DNA from 4 places in the Venatorbacter sp. C2-1 genome. Region 4 is predicted to be linked to each of the others. Evidence: predicted binding sites of a transcription regulator. Region 4 holds the regulator's gene; each other region holds the start of a gene.
The links. The regulator sigma-54, encoded in region 4, starts transcription at its own class of promoters, with help from an activator protein. The targets are predictions, from matches to a motif close to TGGCACNNNNNTTGCTNT.
Positions count from the first base shown of each region.

Region 1: a site for sigma-54 is predicted at 3,058-3,075, ahead of flgJ (flagellar assembly peptidoglycan hydrolase FlgJ). Genes of this name have one in related genera too.
Region 2: a site for sigma-54 is predicted at 2,007-2,024, ahead of MT343_RS08360 (nitrate reductase). Genes of this name have one in related genera too.
Region 3: a site for sigma-54 is predicted at 3,135-3,152, ahead of MT343_RS01050 (amine dehydrogenase large subunit). Genes of this name have one in related genera too.

Region 1 is NZ_CP094879.1:3,058,128-3,062,710, reverse strand. Features, by position in the region: gene flgG (flagellar basal-body rod protein FlgG) at 1-259, shown strand, start outside; gene flgH (flagellar basal body L-ring protein FlgH) at 270-968, shown strand; gene MT343_RS13715 (flagellar basal body P-ring protein FlgI) at 989-2,086, shown strand; gene MT343_RS13710 (hypothetical protein) at 2,509-2,808, shown strand; gene flgJ (flagellar assembly peptidoglycan hydrolase FlgJ) at 3,098-4,180, shown strand; gene flgK (flagellar hook-associated protein FlgK) at 4,173-4,583, shown strand, end outside.
Region 2 is NZ_CP094879.1:1,884,417-1,888,999, forward strand. Features, by position in the region: gene MT343_RS08360 (nitrate reductase) at 1-1,824, opposite strand, end outside; gene MT343_RS08365 (diguanylate cyclase) at 2,304-3,647, shown strand; gene nirB (nitrite reductase large subunit NirB) at 4,170-4,583, shown strand, end outside.
Region 3 is NZ_CP094879.1:245,292-249,874, forward strand. Features, by position in the region: gene MT343_RS01015 (dockerin type I domain-containing protein) at 1-174, opposite strand, end outside; gene tatC (twin-arginine translocase subunit TatC) at 337-1,086, opposite strand; gene tatB (Sec-independent protein translocase protein TatB) at 1,083-1,466, opposite strand; gene tatA (Sec-independent protein translocase subunit TatA) at 1,466-1,726, opposite strand; gene MT343_RS01035 (histidine triad nucleotide-binding protein) at 1,762-2,094, opposite strand; gene MT343_RS01040 (phosphoribosyl-ATP diphosphatase) at 2,128-2,460, opposite strand; gene hisI (phosphoribosyl-AMP cyclohydrolase) at 2,488-2,868, opposite strand; gene MT343_RS01050 (amine dehydrogenase large subunit) at 3,188-4,387, shown strand; gene MT343_RS01055 (MauE/DoxX family redox-associated membrane protein) at 4,380-4,583, shown strand, end outside.
Region 4 is NZ_CP094879.1:654,399-658,981, reverse strand. Features, by position in the region: gene lptA (lipopolysaccharide transport periplasmic protein LptA) at 1-86, shown strand, start outside; gene lptB (LPS export ABC transporter ATP-binding protein) at 83-808, shown strand; gene MT343_RS02890 (RNA polymerase factor sigma-54) at 937-2,436, shown strand; gene hpf (ribosome hibernation-promoting factor, HPF/YfiA family) at 2,469-2,771, shown strand; gene ptsN (PTS IIA-like nitrogen regulatory protein PtsN) at 2,775-3,239, shown strand; gene rapZ (RNase adapter RapZ) at 3,273-4,145, shown strand; gene MT343_RS02870 (HPr family phosphocarrier protein) at 4,151-4,420, shown strand; gene mgtE (magnesium transporter) at 4,530-4,583, shown strand, end outside.

The DNA of each region.
Region 1 (4,583 bases), 1.9 Mb from region 4:
CGACTTTATTAACCCGGCCGGTCTGCAGGCAGTGGGTGGTAACGTGTTCTATGAAACCGCCGCCAGTGGTGCGCCGCAGGTAGGCGTACCGAATGAAGAAGGCTTTGGTACGGTGGAGCAGGGAGCACTGGAAAACTCTAACGTTGAAGTGGTGGAAGAGCTGGTAAAAATGATTACCGTGCAACGTTCCTACGAAATGAATTCGAAGGTTGTATCCGCCGCCGATCAGATGCTGCAGTTCCTGACGCAGAACGTGTAAGGAGGTTGTTATGAATACGCTGTTTTCATCCCGTTTATCTCTGGCCGCGCTGATGCTTATAACATTGCAGGCCTGTACTTCAGTACCTTTGGAGCCTGAGGTTTATCCGGATGATCCGGATTACGCGCCGGTATCCGCCGAAAGCCTGCAGCCACCACCAATGGCCAATGGTTCTTTATTTCAGGCGCGCTACAGTTTTGGTTTGTACACCGATCAGCAGGCACGTCGTGTCGGCGATATTATTACGGTGATTTTTGATGAGCAGTATCAGTCATCAAAATCGGCGCAAACCAAGTCGGATAAAACCTCCAGCAACAGTATTGTGCCTAACAGTGTGATGGGGACGGTGCCAGGCTGGAAAAATCTGGGTCTGGATTCCGATACCTCGGCTGACCGTAAATTTAACGGCAAGGGCGAAGCTGATCGCTCTAACAGTCTGAGTGGCCAGATATCGGTATCGGTCGCGGAAATTATGCCTAACGGTATTTTACGCATCCGCGGTGAAAAATGGCTGACCCTGAGTGAAGGGGAAGAATATATCCGCATCAGTGGCCTGATCCGCCCGCAGGATATAACGCCGGACAATACCGTTTCATCAAGTAAAGTGGCCGATGCCCGTATTTCCTTCGGTGGTCGCGGTAATCTTAATAATGCCACCAAGCAGGGTTGGTTTGACCGTATTCTTAATTCGCCCTGGTGGCCACTGTAAGCCGGCCGAGGAGAAAAACCATGTTACGTTTTCTGAGTTGTCTGTTTGTGGTGTCGGTTTTTCTGGCACCGGCCGTACAGGCTGAACGGATTAAAGACATCACCAGTATTTCCGGTGTGCGTACCAACCAGCTGGTGGGGTATGGTCTGGTGGTGGGGTTGGATGGTACCGGTGATAAAGCACCGTTCACCACTCAGACTTTCCGCAACATGATGGCCGAATTCGGCATTACCCTGCCGGCCGGTGTTGATCCGAAATTAAAAAATGTGGCGGCGGTATCGGTTACTGCAGAATTACCGGCCTTTGCCAAGCCCGGACAACGGGTGGATGTCACCGTTGCCTCATTAGGTAATGCCAAAAGCCTGCGTGGTGGCGCATTGATGTTTACGCCGCTCAAAGGTGCCGACGGAAATATTTACGCGGTTGCCCAGGGTAATCTGGTGGTTGGTGGTTTTGGCGCTGAAGGTAATGATGGTTCAAAAATTACCGTGAATGTACCCAGTGTCGGCCGTATTCCTAACGGTGCTTCTGTGGAGCAAACCGTACCCAGCAATTTTTCCCGTGGTGACAGCCTGATTTTTAACCTCGACCAGCCGGACTTTACCACGGCCCGTGCGATGGTTGAGCGCATCAATACCTTACTCGGACCAGGAACCGCTGAAGCGCTGGACGCAACGTCGATCCGCGTCAGTGCACCGCGTGATACCAGTCAACGTGTCAGTTATTTATCCATCATTGAAAATCTGGAAATTGAAACCGGTAAAGAACGGGCCAAGGTTATTATCAACTCCCGCACCGGTACTATTGTGATCGGTCAGAATGTAATGATTGAGCCGGTGGCGGTTACCCACGGCAGCCTGGTGGTAACCATTACCGAAGATTTTCAGGTTTCCCAGCCCAATGCCCTTGCTGATGGCGAAACCGTCGTCGTACCGCAGACCAATATTAATATCGATAACGGCGGCGATAACCGCATGTTTAAATTTGGTCCTGGTGTATCCCTCGACAGTATTGTTAAAGCCGTTAATGAAGTAGGGGCTGCGCCCGGTGATTTAATGGCTATTCTTGAAGCAATGAAGCAGGCCGGTGCGTTAAAGGCTGAATTGATTGTTATCTGATACTAGGGCCTGTTAACACTAAGTGAATCGGGCCTGCTGAGAGCCAGTTTTTCTCAGAACAAGGAGAGAGGAGTGATATTGTCAGGAACATCCATGTTCCTGACCCTTCGGGCTTCGCGCCCATCTGCTCCGGGCAGATGGGTAGTGTGCTAAATGAATGACGAACGACGACGTTAATGGGGAAAACTGGCCTCAGCCCGAAGGGTTATGGCTAAAAATCCCTCATCCTGCGTTGCTGTTCGTTTGCTTAACCCGTTACCAATCTGTCTGGAACAGATTGGCGTGCCAACCCAGAAGGGGTGAAGCACAGGGATGTGCTGAACATCCCACACTCTCAGCGCCTTGTCTGAGGAATTTTTGGCCGATAACAGACCTGTTTAATTAGTGTTAACAGGCCCTAATAAACATAAGAGAACACGAATATGAGTGCTGAATTGTTTGAGCAGGTAAAAAACCTGTCCCTGGAACTCCGCTCGCTGATTCGTCAGGGGGTTCGTGAGGGTGTCGATGAGCGGATTCAGCGGCGCAACGAATTACTGCAGCAGTGGTTTGCCCAGATCAGTGAGCTGATTGATATGACCAATGAGCAGCAGGAGTTTCTGGAAGGTTTGCTGCAGGAAGAGCAGCAGTTGCTGGCCGATCTGCAGCAGGAGCAGAAAAGCATTGCCAGCCGTCAGAGCGGCAAGAAAAAGCTTTCCCAATACGAACAGTTGCCGCATTGAAAGCGTACATCTCGTTCCCACGCTGTGTGGTAGTCTTTGCTGACACCGTCGCATTCCCACGCAGAGCCTGGGAACGAGAAAAAGAAAAAACCTTCTGAATACGAACAATTGTCACACTGAGGCAATGCCTGTTCAGCCCATCAGACTTTACTGGCAGAAATGGCTCAGATGCTGATGTTATTCAAACTCAAAATCCGGGCTTTTGTCCGGATTTTTTCTTCTCTCTTTACACTCGCTTAATCAGTCAATTGGCAAACATCTTGCAGTTTCCCTAACAAAGGAGATTGCTATGATCCAGACACAACCACAGAGCGCCCAGATTTATACCGACCTGAATGCCCTGCAGGGTATTCGTTCGTTGGGAAAAGACGATAAAAACGCCGCGCTGATGGAAGTTGCCAAGCAGTTTGAATCGATGTTTCTGAACATGATGATGTCGTCCATGCGTGACGCCAACAAGGTGTTCGAAGAAGACTCGATGTTCAATTCTCCGGAAACCGATTTCTACCGCAAAATGTATGACGATCAGATGGCGCTGTCGCTCTCCGGCCAGCAGGGCATGGGGCTTTCTCAGGTTATCTATCGCCAGCTGATGTCCAGCTACGGTGACAACAATAACGAAGCCAAAGAGCTGGATCAGGGCAAATTATTTGACCGTCGCACACGTTCACCGTTACCGATGGTTTCTCCCTCTCATGTTACTGCCCTCAATGCGACGATGGATGCCGTTGATGCTGAACTGCATCAGCTTCGTCCTCGGCCTCAGGCAGCGGTCACAGCCAGTGAACATTCTGTTGCTGCGGATACAACACCGCTTGTAGCAGCCAGCGGCAGCGGTAATAAAGGGCAACAGTTTGCCACTCCGGCAGAGTTCGTTGCCGCTCTTTATCCGCTGGCAGAAAAAGTCGGCGCTGAGTTGGGGGTCGAACCAAAAGCCATCGTTGCCCAGGCTGCGCTCGAAACGGGCTGGGGAAAATATATGATCAGCGATGATCAGGGTCGTAACAGTTTTAATTTTTTTGGTATTAAAGCCGACAGCCGCTGGCAGGGTGAGCGGGTCGACGTGGTTACCCACGAATACCGCGACGGTCTGGCAGTAAAGGAACGGGCACCGTTCCGCTCTTACTCGTCGATGGAAGAAGGTGTGCGCGACTATGCCGACTTCCTGCAGGGCGCCGAGCGTTATCAGCAGGCCATTGGTCAGAATCTGGGCGCCGGACATTATGGCTATGCCCTGCAGCAGGCCGGCTATGCCACCGATCCACAATATGGAGCAAAAATTCAGCGTATTTCACAAAGTACAACCCTGAATTCTGCACTGGAACAACTGCGTTCGTCAGCGCCGCTGACCGGAGATCGCAACGATGGCTAGTATTCTTGAAATTGGTATTTCCGGCCTGCGCGCAAGCCAGACGGCATTAACCATTACCGGCCACAATATTACCAATGCCGGCACAGAGGGTTACAGCCGTCAGGTGATTGGCCAGAGTGCAGTCAGTCCGCAGAATAAAGGCGGTGTCTGGGTAGGTTCAGGCGTTAATGTCGATACCGTTAATCGTGTTTATGATCAGTTTCTGACTGAGCAACTCTGGCGTGATACCTCAACCTTTAATGGCTTCGATACGCTGGCTTTAAACGCAGAACAGATTGACAGTTTACTGGCCGATTCCGGCACTGGTGTGCAGCCGGGTCTGGAGCGTATGTTTTCATCCCTGCAGGCCGTGGTGGATGATCCGGCTTCATTGCCGGCACGGGCAGTATTAATTTCAGAGAGT
Region 2 (4,583 bases), 1.2 Mb from region 4:
GGTCATGGTGTGCCAGTGATCGCGTACACGGCCGGTATTCATAATCAGATCGCCGCCAGTGCGGGGGGCTGGCAGTTCGGGGGCAACGGCAATAAAGCGTGCTTTACCGTTATCGGTGTAGAAGCGACGGTCATCAAAAAAGCGCTGACGCCCCTGCGGATATTGCGCATTCACCGGCCACTGTACCGGTGCCATGGCGTCGTACTGCGCGCGGCTCATAGCGCTTAATCCGCTTAAATCAAAATCACGGCTGCCGTTATTTTCAAATGCCGAGAGTCTCGCATGTTCGTCAAAAATATCGGCCGGATGGCTGTAGTTAAATGCATCTGCATGACCCAGGGCATGGGCCACCTGGGTGATAATCCACCAGTCGGGCATGGCTTCACCCGGTGGCGGCAGAAAACCGCGCTGACGTGAAATCCGGCGTTCGGAGTTGGTGACGGTGCCGTTTTTTTCGCCCCAGCTGGCTGCTGGCAGCAATACATGGGCAGCGGCAGCAGTATCGGTATCGGCCATGCAATCGGAAACCACCACCAGTTCGCAGTGTTTGAGCGCTTCTTTTACATCGTCGGCATCGGGCATGCTGACCAGCGGGTTGGTGGACATAATCCACAGAAATTTGATCTCGCCGCGTTTAACGGCCTGAAACAGGTCAACGGCTTTCAGGCCCGGCCGTTCGGCCAGATTAGGTGCCTGCCAGAAGCGCCGTACCCGGTCGCGCTCGGCAGCGGAAAAATCCATATGCGCAGCCAGCTGATTAGCCAGTCCGCCCACTTCACGGCCGCCCATAGCATTGGGCTGACCGGTAATGGAGAAGGGCGTGGCGCCGGGTTTACCAATACGGCCGGTGGCTAAATGCACATTGATGATGGCATTGCCTTTATCGGTGCCGGTCGCGCTCTGGTTAATACCCTGAGAATAAAAAGTAACCGTGCGTGGGGTATCGGCAAACCAATGAAAGAACTGCGCCAGATCTGAGGCTTCGATATCCAGCTGGCCGGCAACGTCTTTCAGGCTGCGGCATTGTTGCCGTGCGGTTTCCAGCGCGCTGCCAAAGCCTTCGGTATGCAGGGCGATAAAATGGTGGTCGAGGTTATTGGTTTCACCGAGATACGCCAGCAGGGCGGTAAACAGAAAAGCATCGCTGCCGGGACGGATAGCCAGATGCAGGTCGGCGAGATCACAGGTGGCGGTGCGGCGCGGATCAATCACCACCACTTTCATATCCGGGTTGGCTTTTTTCGCGGCCACCATGCGTTGATACAAAACGGGGTGGGCCCATGCCGCATTGGAGCCGGTAAGCACCAGCAGGTCGGCCTGCTCTAAATCTTCGTAGCAGCCGGGTACGGTGTCGGAGCCAAACGCGCGCTTATAGGACGCAACGGCCGAGGCCATGCACAGACGGGAGTTGGTATCCATATTGGCGCTGCCGATAAAGCCCTTCATCAGCTTATTGGCAACGTAATAATCTTCGGTCAGCAGCTGGCCGGAGCCATAAAAGGCCACGGCATCCGGCCCATGGGTATGAATCACTTGCTGAATTTTATCGGCAATAAGGTTGATGGCCTGGCTCCAGCTGCTGCGCTGGCCGTTCATGAGCGGATACATCAGGCGGCCGTTATGGCTGATGGTTTCATGCAGCGCTGAACCTTTTACGCACAAGCGGCCGAAGTTAGACGGATGACGGCTGTCTCCGGCGACCGGTAACAGCTGTCCATTCTGCTGGCTGATATCAACGCCACAGCCAACACCGCAGTAAGGGCAGGTGGTCTGCGTTTGCTGTGTGGCGGTTAACGGCGTTGCTGTCTGCTCAATGGCGCTCATTGGCAATCCACTCTGAAAAATCCCAAAAAAAAGCGCCCACAGGTTTTTACCTGTGAGCGCCAATGCTCATTCTGCACAACATACGTTTCGTCGCGACAGGCCTTGTAAGCGCTGTGTATGACGGTTGGCATCTGCGTTGATGCCGGAAACGGCCTGATAGTGGCAGCTTCGTTATTCAAGACAATTCAAGATAAGTGCCAACCCTGCGGGCAAACCTGAAAAATAACAGCAAAGGCGCAGAATGGATCATCCGTGCGGGACGGCACAGTATTCCGTCGGCCGGTATTGATTCGGCAAAGAATAAAAATGCGTTTTAGCGGAGCGCAGATTGGTCTTTATGACTCAAATTGGTGCGAAGGTGCCTGTGATTTAGCAGGCACTGCCTGAGTTTGCGCTATAAGCAGGCAGAATCGTTGCTACACTCTGAAGATCGGCTCCAGGTGTGCCGGATCAATTTGTACAGAAAGGCCCGGTATGTGATGACTGACGAAATAAATAACCCCGGAATAAAGCGACTGCTCGCCGAAATCCCTTTGCTGAATCGCCGTATTCAGCACTATCAGCCGGGTATGCCGATCACCATTCTGGCGTTCGGTACTGGTACTGTACCGCCGTCACTGGCAGAAAAAATCCGTGCGGCGGGTTACCGGCTGAAAGAAGTGGAATCCATATCGCACCTGCTGCATCACGAAGGTAATAACACCTGCGCCCTGATTGTTAATCTTGATTCTCTTAACGATAAGCAGCAGCAGCGTGTACTACAGCTGGCGCAGAAGAATCTGCATCTGCCGGTGCTGGCCATCAGCACCGCCAGCGGGCTGGAAGAACGCATTATTGCCATCCGCATGGGGGCTCAGGCTTTTATTACCACGCCGGTTAATGATGATCAGGTTCTGGCGGAGATTAATGCCCTGACCGAACGCTATGAACGCGACCCTTATCAGGTTCTGATTGTTGATGATCAGCCTTCTGTCGCCGAGTTTCTTTCCTCCACTCTGCAGGATGCGGGTTTTCATACCTATGTGATTACCCAGCCAATGAGTGAGCTGATGCCGTATCTGCAGAATCATATTCCTGATCTGATTCTGCTCGATTTGTATATGCCCGGTATCAGTGGTCAGGAGCTGGCGGGGGTAATCCGCCAGCAGGATAATCTGATCAGCGTGCCTATTGTTTTCCTGTCCAACGAAATCAGCCCCAAAGTTCAGGTGCAGGCCATGTGTACCGGCGCCGATGTCTTTTTAAGCAAACCGGTGCAGCCGGTTGATCTGTTGTTTGCGGTAGAGTCGCGAATCCGCCGCGGCCGTATGGTACGTAATCTGGTGACCCGTGATTCGCTGACCGCGCTGCTGAACCGGCGTGAATCTATGCGCCGCCTGCAGGAAGAGGTGCTGCGCTGTCAGCGTTATGGCAATAAACTGTGCGTTGCTCTGCTCGATCTGGACCGTTTTAAGCGTATTAACGATACCTATGGCCATGCCGTCGGTGATCGTGTCATCAAACATTTTTCTTTGCAGTTAAAAAACAGCCTGCGTGACGGCGATATTATTGGCCGTATTGGTGGGGAAGAATTTATGGTGGTGCTGCCGGAAACGACGCTGGCGGTTGCCCGGCGGACTTTTGAACGGCTGGCCGAAGAACTGCGCGAGAACCCGTTCAGTGATTTTTCCTATACTTTTTCCGGCGGGCTGGTACGTTGCTTACCCGGCGTTATGGAAGATGCCCTGCTGGAGCAGGCGGACGTGGCATTATATGAAGCCAAAGCCGCTGGTCGTGATCAGGTTGTGTGTGTTGAGCAGCCGGCGGCATCCGGACACGGATAAAAAAGCCACACGCGGAATTCTCTGAATCCGGTGTGGCGAGTGCGCGAATCCGCTTCACAGAGTGAGCGTTTAACGGCCTGAGCATCGCAGGAATCCAATCTCAGCGCAGCCCCTTTCATTGCGTCTGTCTGCCAATCAAAACATTGTGCTTTCCTTATTCTGCCGTGTGCACTCATTTATTACCGATAGCCCTTCATAGGTGCCATTGCCTCTGCTTCGAATGGCTTGCTGCGATTCGTGTTGTCATCAGGCTTCAGGTGATCCCGGATACGTTTTTTATTGCCCTTAATCAGGGCGACCGGTTGTTTATCTGGTGTTTTCTGGTGCATTTCCCCGATTTAAAAATCAGCCTGGCGCCATAAACAGGCTGTTGATTGCTGAAAACAGGGCAAATTTATTCTTTGGCATTCATGTTGCTAAACCCCTTGTGATGTTTTTGCACTGCAACGGCGTGGTGTGAAAATAGAGCAACGATGCAAATACAGGAGAAATCAGATTATGACCCGATAGCGAGGCCATCCCATGAGCAAAAAGCGTATTATCGTCGTTGGCAACGGCATGGTTGGACACAACTTTATCAACACTCTTGCCACCTCCGAACATTCCTCCGAATTTGAACTCGTTACCTTCTCAGAAGAACCGCGTCTGGCTTATGACCGGGTACAGCTGAGCAAATACTTTTCCGGCTATACCGCCGCTGATCTGGCATTGACCACAGCAGATGATTATGAACGTCAGGGCGTGGTATTTACCCTGAACGATAAAGTCGTGGCCATTAACAGCCATGAAAAAACCATCACCACCGCCAGTGGCCGTAAAGAAGGTTACGACAAGCTGGTACTGGCAACCGGTTCTTACCCCTTTGTTCCGCCGATTCCGGGCAAAGACCAGGATCACTGTCTGGTTTACCGTACTATTGAAGATCTTGAAGCGATT
Region 3 (4,583 bases), 410 kb from region 4:
ACTTAGGTAGATTGGATTAGAACTGCCGAGCTGATTGGATACTATTGCAATGCCAGAGTCAGTTCGACCTACATATTGTGATGGGTGGCTTTCATAAGCAATCATGTCGAAGTTCGCAGCTTGAGTTATTGAACTCGCAGCAATGATTGATGTGATGAGAAGTATTTTTTTCATTGTTATTATCCATATAAACAGGACTGGTGATGCTAATTATGTACTCCTGTACCAGTCAAACGCTTCATCTTCACTTAGTGCATAAGTATGAGATCTGTTTATTTCACATAATAGAAAGCCCGGCAGTTGCCGGGCTTTTTATGCTCGATAAAGTCAGGAAAATCAGCTCTCCTGAATCTCTTCTTCGCTATCTTCCTGCGGCTTTTTAATCAGCCTTGAGGCCAGTACACCGGCTTCAAACAGCAGCCACATCGGTACGGCCAGAATGGTCTGGGAGATAACATCCGGTGGCGTAACCAGCATGCCGACAACAAAGCAGCCAACAAAAATATAAGGGCGCTTTTCTGTCAGGGCGGCAACGGTGGTTATACCGCTGAGTACCATCAGAAAGGTCGCAATCGGAATTTCAAAGGCAATGCCAAAAGCAAAAAAGATTTTAAGAATAAAATCGAGAATATTGCTGATGTCCGGCATAAAGGAAATACCTTCTGGTCCGGCGGCGGTAAAGAAGCCGAATGCCAGCGGCAGCACCACAAAGTAGGCAAAGGCGATGCCGGTATAAAACAGGACAACGCTGGAGACCAGCAACGGAATACCGAATTTCTTTTCGTGCTGATACAGACCCGGAGATATAAAACTCCATACCTGATGCAGCAGAAAAGGCACTGCCAGCAGTACCGCCAGAACCAATGTCAGTTTAAACGGTACCAGAAAAGGCGAGGCTACACCGGTGGCGATCATATTGCCGCTGTCGGGCAGCAATACTGACAGTGGTTTTACCAGAATCAGGTACAGGTCGTTGGCAAAGTAGAACATGCCAAGGAACAGCACCAATACCACCAGTACCGATTTCAGCAAACGGTTTCGCAGTTCGATCAGGTGGGCAATCAGGGGTTGTTCATGATCGGTCATGATGACGCATCGGTATTATCAGTTTTTGAATTGGCAGCAGGCTGCTGCGGACCTTGCTGCTGCGGAGCCCGTGCCAAAGAGGCTTTGTTTTCCGCGGCTTTATTTTCTGCTGTTTGCTCTGCGTCCGGCTTGGGCTGAATGCTGTTAGCCGATGGCGAATCGTCATCGAGAAACGTGGCATAAGGGTCTTTCAGCTTTTCGCGTAATTCTTCGGTGCGGACCTGGCGCTCAAGATCATCCTGGATATTGCTCATGGTGCGGCGCATACGGCCAAGAAACAGACCCACTGTGCGGGCTGCTTTTGGCAGACGTTCCGGGCCGAGCACCAGCAGGCCCAGAATGGCTACCACCATTAATTCCAGAAAACCGATATCGAACATCAGATTTTATCTTGGTCTTTGTTGGTGCTTTTGAATTCGGCGTCTTTGGCTGCGCCTTCTTTATGCTCCAGTGTTTTTGCCGGCTCTTTACTGTCGTCTTCATCGGCTTTTGCACTGCTGTCGTCATTCACAGCTTTTTTAAAGCTCTTGATTGCTCCGCCCAGGTCGCCACCCAGGTTGCGCAGTTTTTTGGTACCGAAAATCATAATGACGATGGCCAGAACGATTAATAATTGCCAGATACTGATTCCGCCGAGCATAGGAAAATCCTCTTATTCTTAATTTAAAAATTACATCAGAAACCGGGCAGCTGATCGCCGCCCAGTATATGAAAGTGCATATGGAAAACTTCCTGCCCACCTTCTTTACCGGTATTGGTAATGGTGCGGAAGCCAGTCAGGTTTTGTGTACGGGCAATAGCCGGCAGGCTGAGCATTAAATGGCTCATCAGGCTGGCATCAGCCTCGCTCAGATCATTCAGGTTAACGATATGGCGCTTGGGAATGACCAGCAGGTGGGTGTCTGCTTTAGGCGCAATATCGTGAAACGCCAGCAGGTGCTCATCTTCATAAACGACATTGGCCGGAATCTTTCCGGCGACAATCTGGCAAAACAGACAGTCCGGCATACTCAATCTCTCAGTTCTCTGGTCTGTACCGGTTTACTTGGGCGTACGTGACGCCTTTTCTTCCAGGCCGGACATATTAAAGCGTCGTGCCAGTTCGTTAACCACGGCTTCCGGGCGCTCACCCAGCTTGGCCAGTGCCACCAGGGTGTGGAACCACAGGTCGGCGGTTTCGTAGATAACATCGCTGTTATCGCCACTGGTCTCGGCGTCTTTGGCGGCCAGAATGGTTTCGGTGGCTTCTTCGCCAACCTTCTCCAGAATCTTGTTCAGGCCCTTGTGATACAGGCTGGCCACATAGGATGAATCGGCGGCCGCGCTCTTACGTTCTTCAAGGATATCGCCGAGGGCGGAAAGTATATCGCTCATAGCTGTTTCAGTTTCGTTAAGTAGCAATCAATAAATGTCTTTCGGATCTTTCAGCACCGGATCAACGCTGACCCATTCGCCATCCTGATAGACCCGGTAGAAGCAGCTTTCGCGGCCGGTGTGACAGGCGATACCGCCAATCTGTTCCACCTGCAGGGTGATGACATCGGCGTCACAGTCGAGGCGCACTTCGTGCAGCTGCTGCACATGGCCGGAAGACTCGCCTTTACGCCACAGTTGCTGGCGCGAGCGGGAATAGTAGATGGCGCGGTTTTCCTGCACCGTCAGCGCCAGTGCTTCCCGGTTCATCCAGGCCATCATCAGGATACGGCCGGTCTTATAATCCTGCGCAATGGCCGGCACCAGACCATCGGCGTCCCACTTTACGGCATCAAGCCAGTTACTCATAACATCCCCCGCGTTCAGAGGTCGCAGGATACCCCATGCCCGGGGTTTCGGGTAGGGCTTCGCCGCCTGTGGATACAGGTGAAGAAGGCAGCAAACAAGACGCACCAGAACAACGCCGGCGTTATTGTCCGGCGCGCCTTTATAGTGCTGACGGTTTTATCGTTAATAGCGGGCACTAACAGTACGTAACAATTCTGATCAAATTGTCAGTATTGGCCTCTTTAGGTACCCCATCAGAGGTAGGTTTGGCCTGTTAACTCAGGCATTGGCATGGGCGCTGCTCTTCACTCCTGCAGACTCACAACAAGAGCTGCAAACCATGACGTTAACCAAGCAAAAAAGTAAAACCAGAAACCTGTCCCGCCGCGTATTCACTCCGGCACCGCTGGCGGCCTGTATCGCAACCCTGCTGTTGTCGGCGGTGATGCCGGCGGCGCAGGCAGAGCCCTTTAAGCCGGAAGTTTTTACGGTCGAGAAAACCATTCAGCCCGGGCCGAATGTGTTTATGAACGAAGCCGCCTGGGGGGGCGCCAGCCAGATTCACGTCTTCGCTCAGGATGACCTGCACTATAAAGGTTCGATGCCGGCGGGGATTACCTCGCAGATGAAAGTCTCGAAAGACGGCAAAACCGTTTACGTACTGTCCGACTTTGCCAAACGCATTACCTATGGTCCGGTGGAAAGTGTGGTGCAGGTGTATGACGTAGACACCCTGAGCCGTAAGAAAGAAATCATCGTGCCTAACAAAGCCGTAAAAGCCATCGGCATGACCCAGCTGCTGGAATTAAGTGCCGATGAAAAACTGCTGTATGTGCAGAATGCCACACCGGCGACCTCGGTTTCGGTCATTGATATTGCCGCCGGCGAAGTGATTACTGAAGTGCCGACCCCGGGATGTTACGGCGTTTATCCGGCACTGAAAGGCTCCAGCTTCAGTACGCCTTGTGGTACCGGACAGCTGAAAACCTTCACCCTGAAGGGTAAAGAATACAGTGTTGAAGCATCGGGCAAATTATTCGATGTGGATGCCGACCCGATATATATCCACAGCGAACGCCGTAAAAACGGTGAGCTGATCCTGACCACCTTCGGCGGTGCCCTGTACCTCGCCGATGACAGTGGCAAAACCGTAAAAATCAAAGAAAAACTGCAGGTTAATGCCGGCATCGAAGGCGACTGGGCTCCGGGTGGTTATGCCATCACGGCTTACAGCAGCACGCTGGATATGGTGTTTATGCTGATGCATTCAGGCGCTTATGACGGCAGTCATAAAAACGGCTCTGAAGAAATCTGGGCTTACAGTCTGAAGAAGAAAAAACTCATCAGCCGTTCTCCGGCACCGCATATGGTGGCACTGAGTGTGACTGAGGGCAAAACCCCGGTGCTGTTCGGTTCCAATGAAGAAGATGAAACCATCGACAAGTACGTACTGAGCGGCGATGGCGACTTTATGTTTGAGAAGGCGGCGGCCGACGAAAAAGCCGGTTGGACCACCTCGCTGGCGGTGTCTCATGACTGAATTACTGCCACTGGCGAGCCTCACGCTACTGGTCTTTACCCTGCTGGTATTCCTGCGCGCAGCACTGCACAAAGCACTGGATTTCCTCGAATTCCAGGGCTTTGTCGCCGACTACGAACTGCTGCCGGAAGCTTTGGTTAAGCCCGCTGCTGTTGCCTTGCTGGCCCTCGAAGGCGCGCTGGTGCTGATGCTGTTA
Region 4 (4,583 bases):
AACAACGAATCAAAGTCGTAATTCAGCCACAGGCTCCGGCAGAATCTGCCACCGATAACAGCAAGCCAGTACAGGAACAGCCATGAAGACCCTGAAAGCCGAAAACCTGGCGAAAAGCTATAACGGCCGGGAAGTGGTAAAAGATGTATCCATGTCTGTGCAAAGCGGTCAGATCGTTGGCCTGCTGGGACCCAACGGGGCCGGTAAGACCACCTGTTTCTACATGATTGTGAATTTGGTGCAGGCCGATAAAGGCCGCATCAAAATTGACGACGAAGACATCAGTCATCTGCCGATGCACGGCCGGGCGCAGAAAGGCATTGGCTATCTGCCGCAGGAAGCCTCCATTTTCCGCAAATTAAGTGTGGCCGATAATATTCTCGCCATTCTCGAAACCCGCAAAGACCTCAACCGTGCACAGCGTCTGGAAAAACTGGAAGAGCTGCTGAATGAGTTTCATATTCAGCATATCCGCAGCAGTCTGGGCATGGCCTTATCCGGTGGTGAACGACGCCGGGTCGAGATTGCCCGCGCGCTGGCGGCTGAGCCGTCCTTTATTCTGCTTGATGAGCCGTTCGCCGGGGTTGACCCGATTTCTGTAGCTGACATCATGGACATCATCCGACAACTCAAGGCACGTGGCATCGGCGTACTCATTACGGACCACAACGTAAGGGAAACTCTGGCTATCTGTGAGAAAGCCTATATTGTCGGGGGTGGCCATATCATCGCCGAAGGCACCGCTGAACAGGTATTGGCCAGCGAGCAGGTACGCAAAGTGTACCTGGGTGAGGATTTCCGCCTGTGATGGCAAGCCCTGCTGCAGGGAAGTGGCTGATGATCCAAAGCAAAGGAAGATGCACAAAAGATTCCAAGGTTTACCGCTTGGCGTATAATGCACAGACTATGCCGATACTGAGTGATTACTGAACTTTTATGAAAGCGTCTCTTCAGTTAAAGATGGGTCAGCACCTGACCATGACCCCTCAGTTGCAACAAGCCATCCGCCTGCTTCAGCTGTCTACCCTCGATCTGCAGCAGGAGATTCAGGAAGCCCTCGATTCCAACCCGATGCTCGAAGTAGAAGAACACGAGCACGATGACCTGCCCGATCTGTCCCGCAACAGCGATCACGACACCAGCAGCAGCCACGAAGTCAGCAGTCAGGACGACAGCCACAACGACACTCCGGAACTGGATGAACAGTGGTCGCAGGAGCAATTGCCCGACGACCTGCCGGTCGACAGTCAGTGGGAAGATACTTACCAGACCACCGCCAGCGTTGCCTCCGGCAGCAGCAGTAACGCCATCGACGACGATTTCGATTACGACTCGCGCCACGCCAGCACCGAAGATCTGCAGGATCATCTGCTGTGGCAACTCAATTTGACCCCGATGTCAGATACCGACCGCGAGATCGCCCTGATGCTGATCGACGGCGTGGATGACGACGGCTATCTGCACACCACCGTCGAAGACATTCTGGAAAGCATGGACCCGGCTCTGGACGTCGAAGAAGACGAAGTCATGGCCGTCCTCCACCGCCTGCAGCAGTTTGATCCGGCCGGTGCTTTTGCCCGCGACCTGCGTGAATGCCTGTTGCTGCAACTGCAGCAACTGCCACCCGATACGCCCTGGCTGAACGAAGCCAAAATGGTCATCCGCGATTACATCGAACTGCTCGGCAGCAAGGATTATCCGACCCTGATGCGCAAAACCAAATTGCGCGAAGACGACCTCAAAGCCGTACTGCGGCTGATTAAAGAACTGAATCCCAAACCAGGTGCCGGCATCAGCGCCGAGCAGGCCGAATATGTGGTGCCCGATGTGCTGGTACGCAATATCCGCGACGAATGGCGGGTTGAGCTGAATCCGGATATCGCCCCCAAGCTGCGCGTTAACGCCGATTACGCCTCACTGGTACGCCGTTCCGATAACAGCACCGACAACGCCTTCTTGCGCGACCACCTGCAGGAAGCGCGCTGGTTTATCAAAAGTCTGCAAAGCCGCAACGAAACCCTGCTGAAAGTAGCCACCAAAATCGTCGAATATCAGATTGAATTCTTCGAACAGGGCGAAGAAGCAATGAAGCCGCTGGTGCTGCACGATATTGCCGAAGCCGTTGGTATGCATGAATCCACCATTTCCCGGGTAACCACCCAGAAATACATGCACACGCCACGCGGAATCTTCGAGCTGAAGTACTTTTTCTCCAGCCATGTCAGTACCGATGGCGGCGGCGAATGTTCCTCCACCGCAATCCGTGCCATGATTAAAAAACTGATTGCTGAAGAAAATGCCCGCAAACCGCTGAGCGACAACAAAATCGCCGCAGTGTTGGGTGAAAAAGGCATTCAGGTGGCACGGCGCACGGTAGCCAAATACCGTGAGGCTATGATGATTCCGCCTTCGAACGAACGTAAACAATTGATTTAAAAAACAACAAGCCAGCAACAAGGAGTCTGGACATGAAGATTAATATCAGCGGTCACCACGTTGACGTTACCGAATCTCTGCAAGCGTACGTAGACGAAAAAATGTCCAAGCTGGGACGCCACTTTGACAACATTACCAACGGCCAGGTAACCCTGACCGTTATTAAAGAGCGCATGATTGCTGAAGCGACTATTCACGTCAGCGGTGCCGACCTGCACGCCAGCGCTGAGCACGATGATATGTATGCTGCAATCGATCAGATGACCGACAAGCTCGACCGTCAGGTACTGAAACACAAAGAAAAACTGGTGGCGCGGCAACACGGACAAGGCTGATTAATGGACATTCGCATCGAGGATATCCTCACACCGGAACGCAGTCTGATAGATGCTCCGGTTTCCAGTAAAAAGAAATTACTGGAGTACCTGGCAGGTTTTATCGCAGAACAACTCAGCGACAGCTCTGCCGACGATATTTACGAGCGATTACTCAGCCGTGAACGCCTCGGCAGCACCGGGATTGGCGAAGGTATTGCCATTCCCCACTGCCGGCTGAAGCAGTGCGACCAGGCGATGGGCGTACTGCTGCGTCTGGTGGAGCCGGTGGATTACGACGCCATTGACCGCAAGCCGGTCGATCTGGTGTTTGCTCTGCTGGTTCCCGAAGAAGCTACTGAACAGCACCTGCAGGTTCTGGCGATGCTGGCACGCAACTTCAGCGAGCCGGCCTACCGCGAGGCACTGCGCAAAGCGCCGGATGCGCAACGGTTTTATCAGCGGGCGCTGAGCGGACAACCGGGCTGACATCAGCCCAACGGGCAATGGAGGAGCACAGCAATGCGTTTAGTGGTGATCAGCGGCCGGTCCGGCTCAGGAAAATCCAGTGCTCTGCACGTACTGGAAGATCTGGGCTTCTACTGCATTGATAACCTGCCGGTCGCTTTGTTGCCAGCGCTGGCCCGCCAGACCGAAAGCGAAGAAAAACTGGCCAAAGTCGCCGTCAGTGTTGACGCCCGCAACCTGCCCCATGCCTTCGACAATATCCACGATGTACTGCACCAGCTACCCAGCGAAGAATACCAGCTGGATGTCGTCTATCTCGACGCCAGCGAAGAAGTGCTGCTGCAGCGCTTCAGCTCCACCCGGCGTAAGCACCCACTAACCAGTAAAAGCACATCTCTGGCCGAAGCCATCGATAAAGAGCGCCTGCTGCTGGAGCCTATCGCCAACCTTGCCGATCTGACGCTGGATACCACCAGCATGTCTGTGCATGAGCTGCGCAGCCTGATTAAATTGCGGGTGGCGGATAAAACCAGCACCGACATCGCCATTCTGTTTGAATCTTTCGGCTTCAAGCATGGCATCCCGATTGATGCCGATTATGTATTCGATGTCCGCAACCTGCCCAACCCTTACTGGGACCCGGCACTGCGCGCCTTTACCGGGCGCGACCCGGCAATCATTGATTTCCTTGCCCGGGAGCCTCAGGTCGGACAAATGCAGCAGGACATCAGCGGGTTTATTCAGCGCTGGCTGCCTGCCTTTGTCGATGCCAACCGCAGCTATATGACCATTGCCATCGGCTGCACCGGCGGGCAGCACCGCTCCGTTTACCTGGCAGAGCAACTTAAGGCAGAATTCTGTCATCATTACAGCAATGTTCAGGTCCGCCACCGCGAGCTGGGCAGTGCCGACATTCATCAGGACTGATACGGATGACCAGCACCGAAATCACCATCATCAATAAGCTGGGCCTGCACGCCCGCGCAGCCGCCAAGCTGGTTTCCACCGCCGCTGCTTATTCCTGCCAGATCAAAGTCGGTTACCCCGACCGCATGGTCGACGGTAAGAGCATTATGGCGGTGATGATGCTGGCCGCCAGCAAAGGCACCAACATACATATCCATGCTGAAGGCCAGGATGCTGAACACGCACTGGCAGCCCTGATTGATCTTATTAACCGGCGTTTTGACGAAGAAGAATAGCCCGGCAAAACAATCTTCTACGCGCAATTCTGCGAGTAGTTTCGTGGTATCAGAGGCCTAATCAGGCTAGAATCTGAGCATTCAACCATCCCCTGGACCGAACCGACGCATGGCACAGCAGACCGAAAAGGCTAAAGCCAAGTTACACAGCCTGACCGCCGCG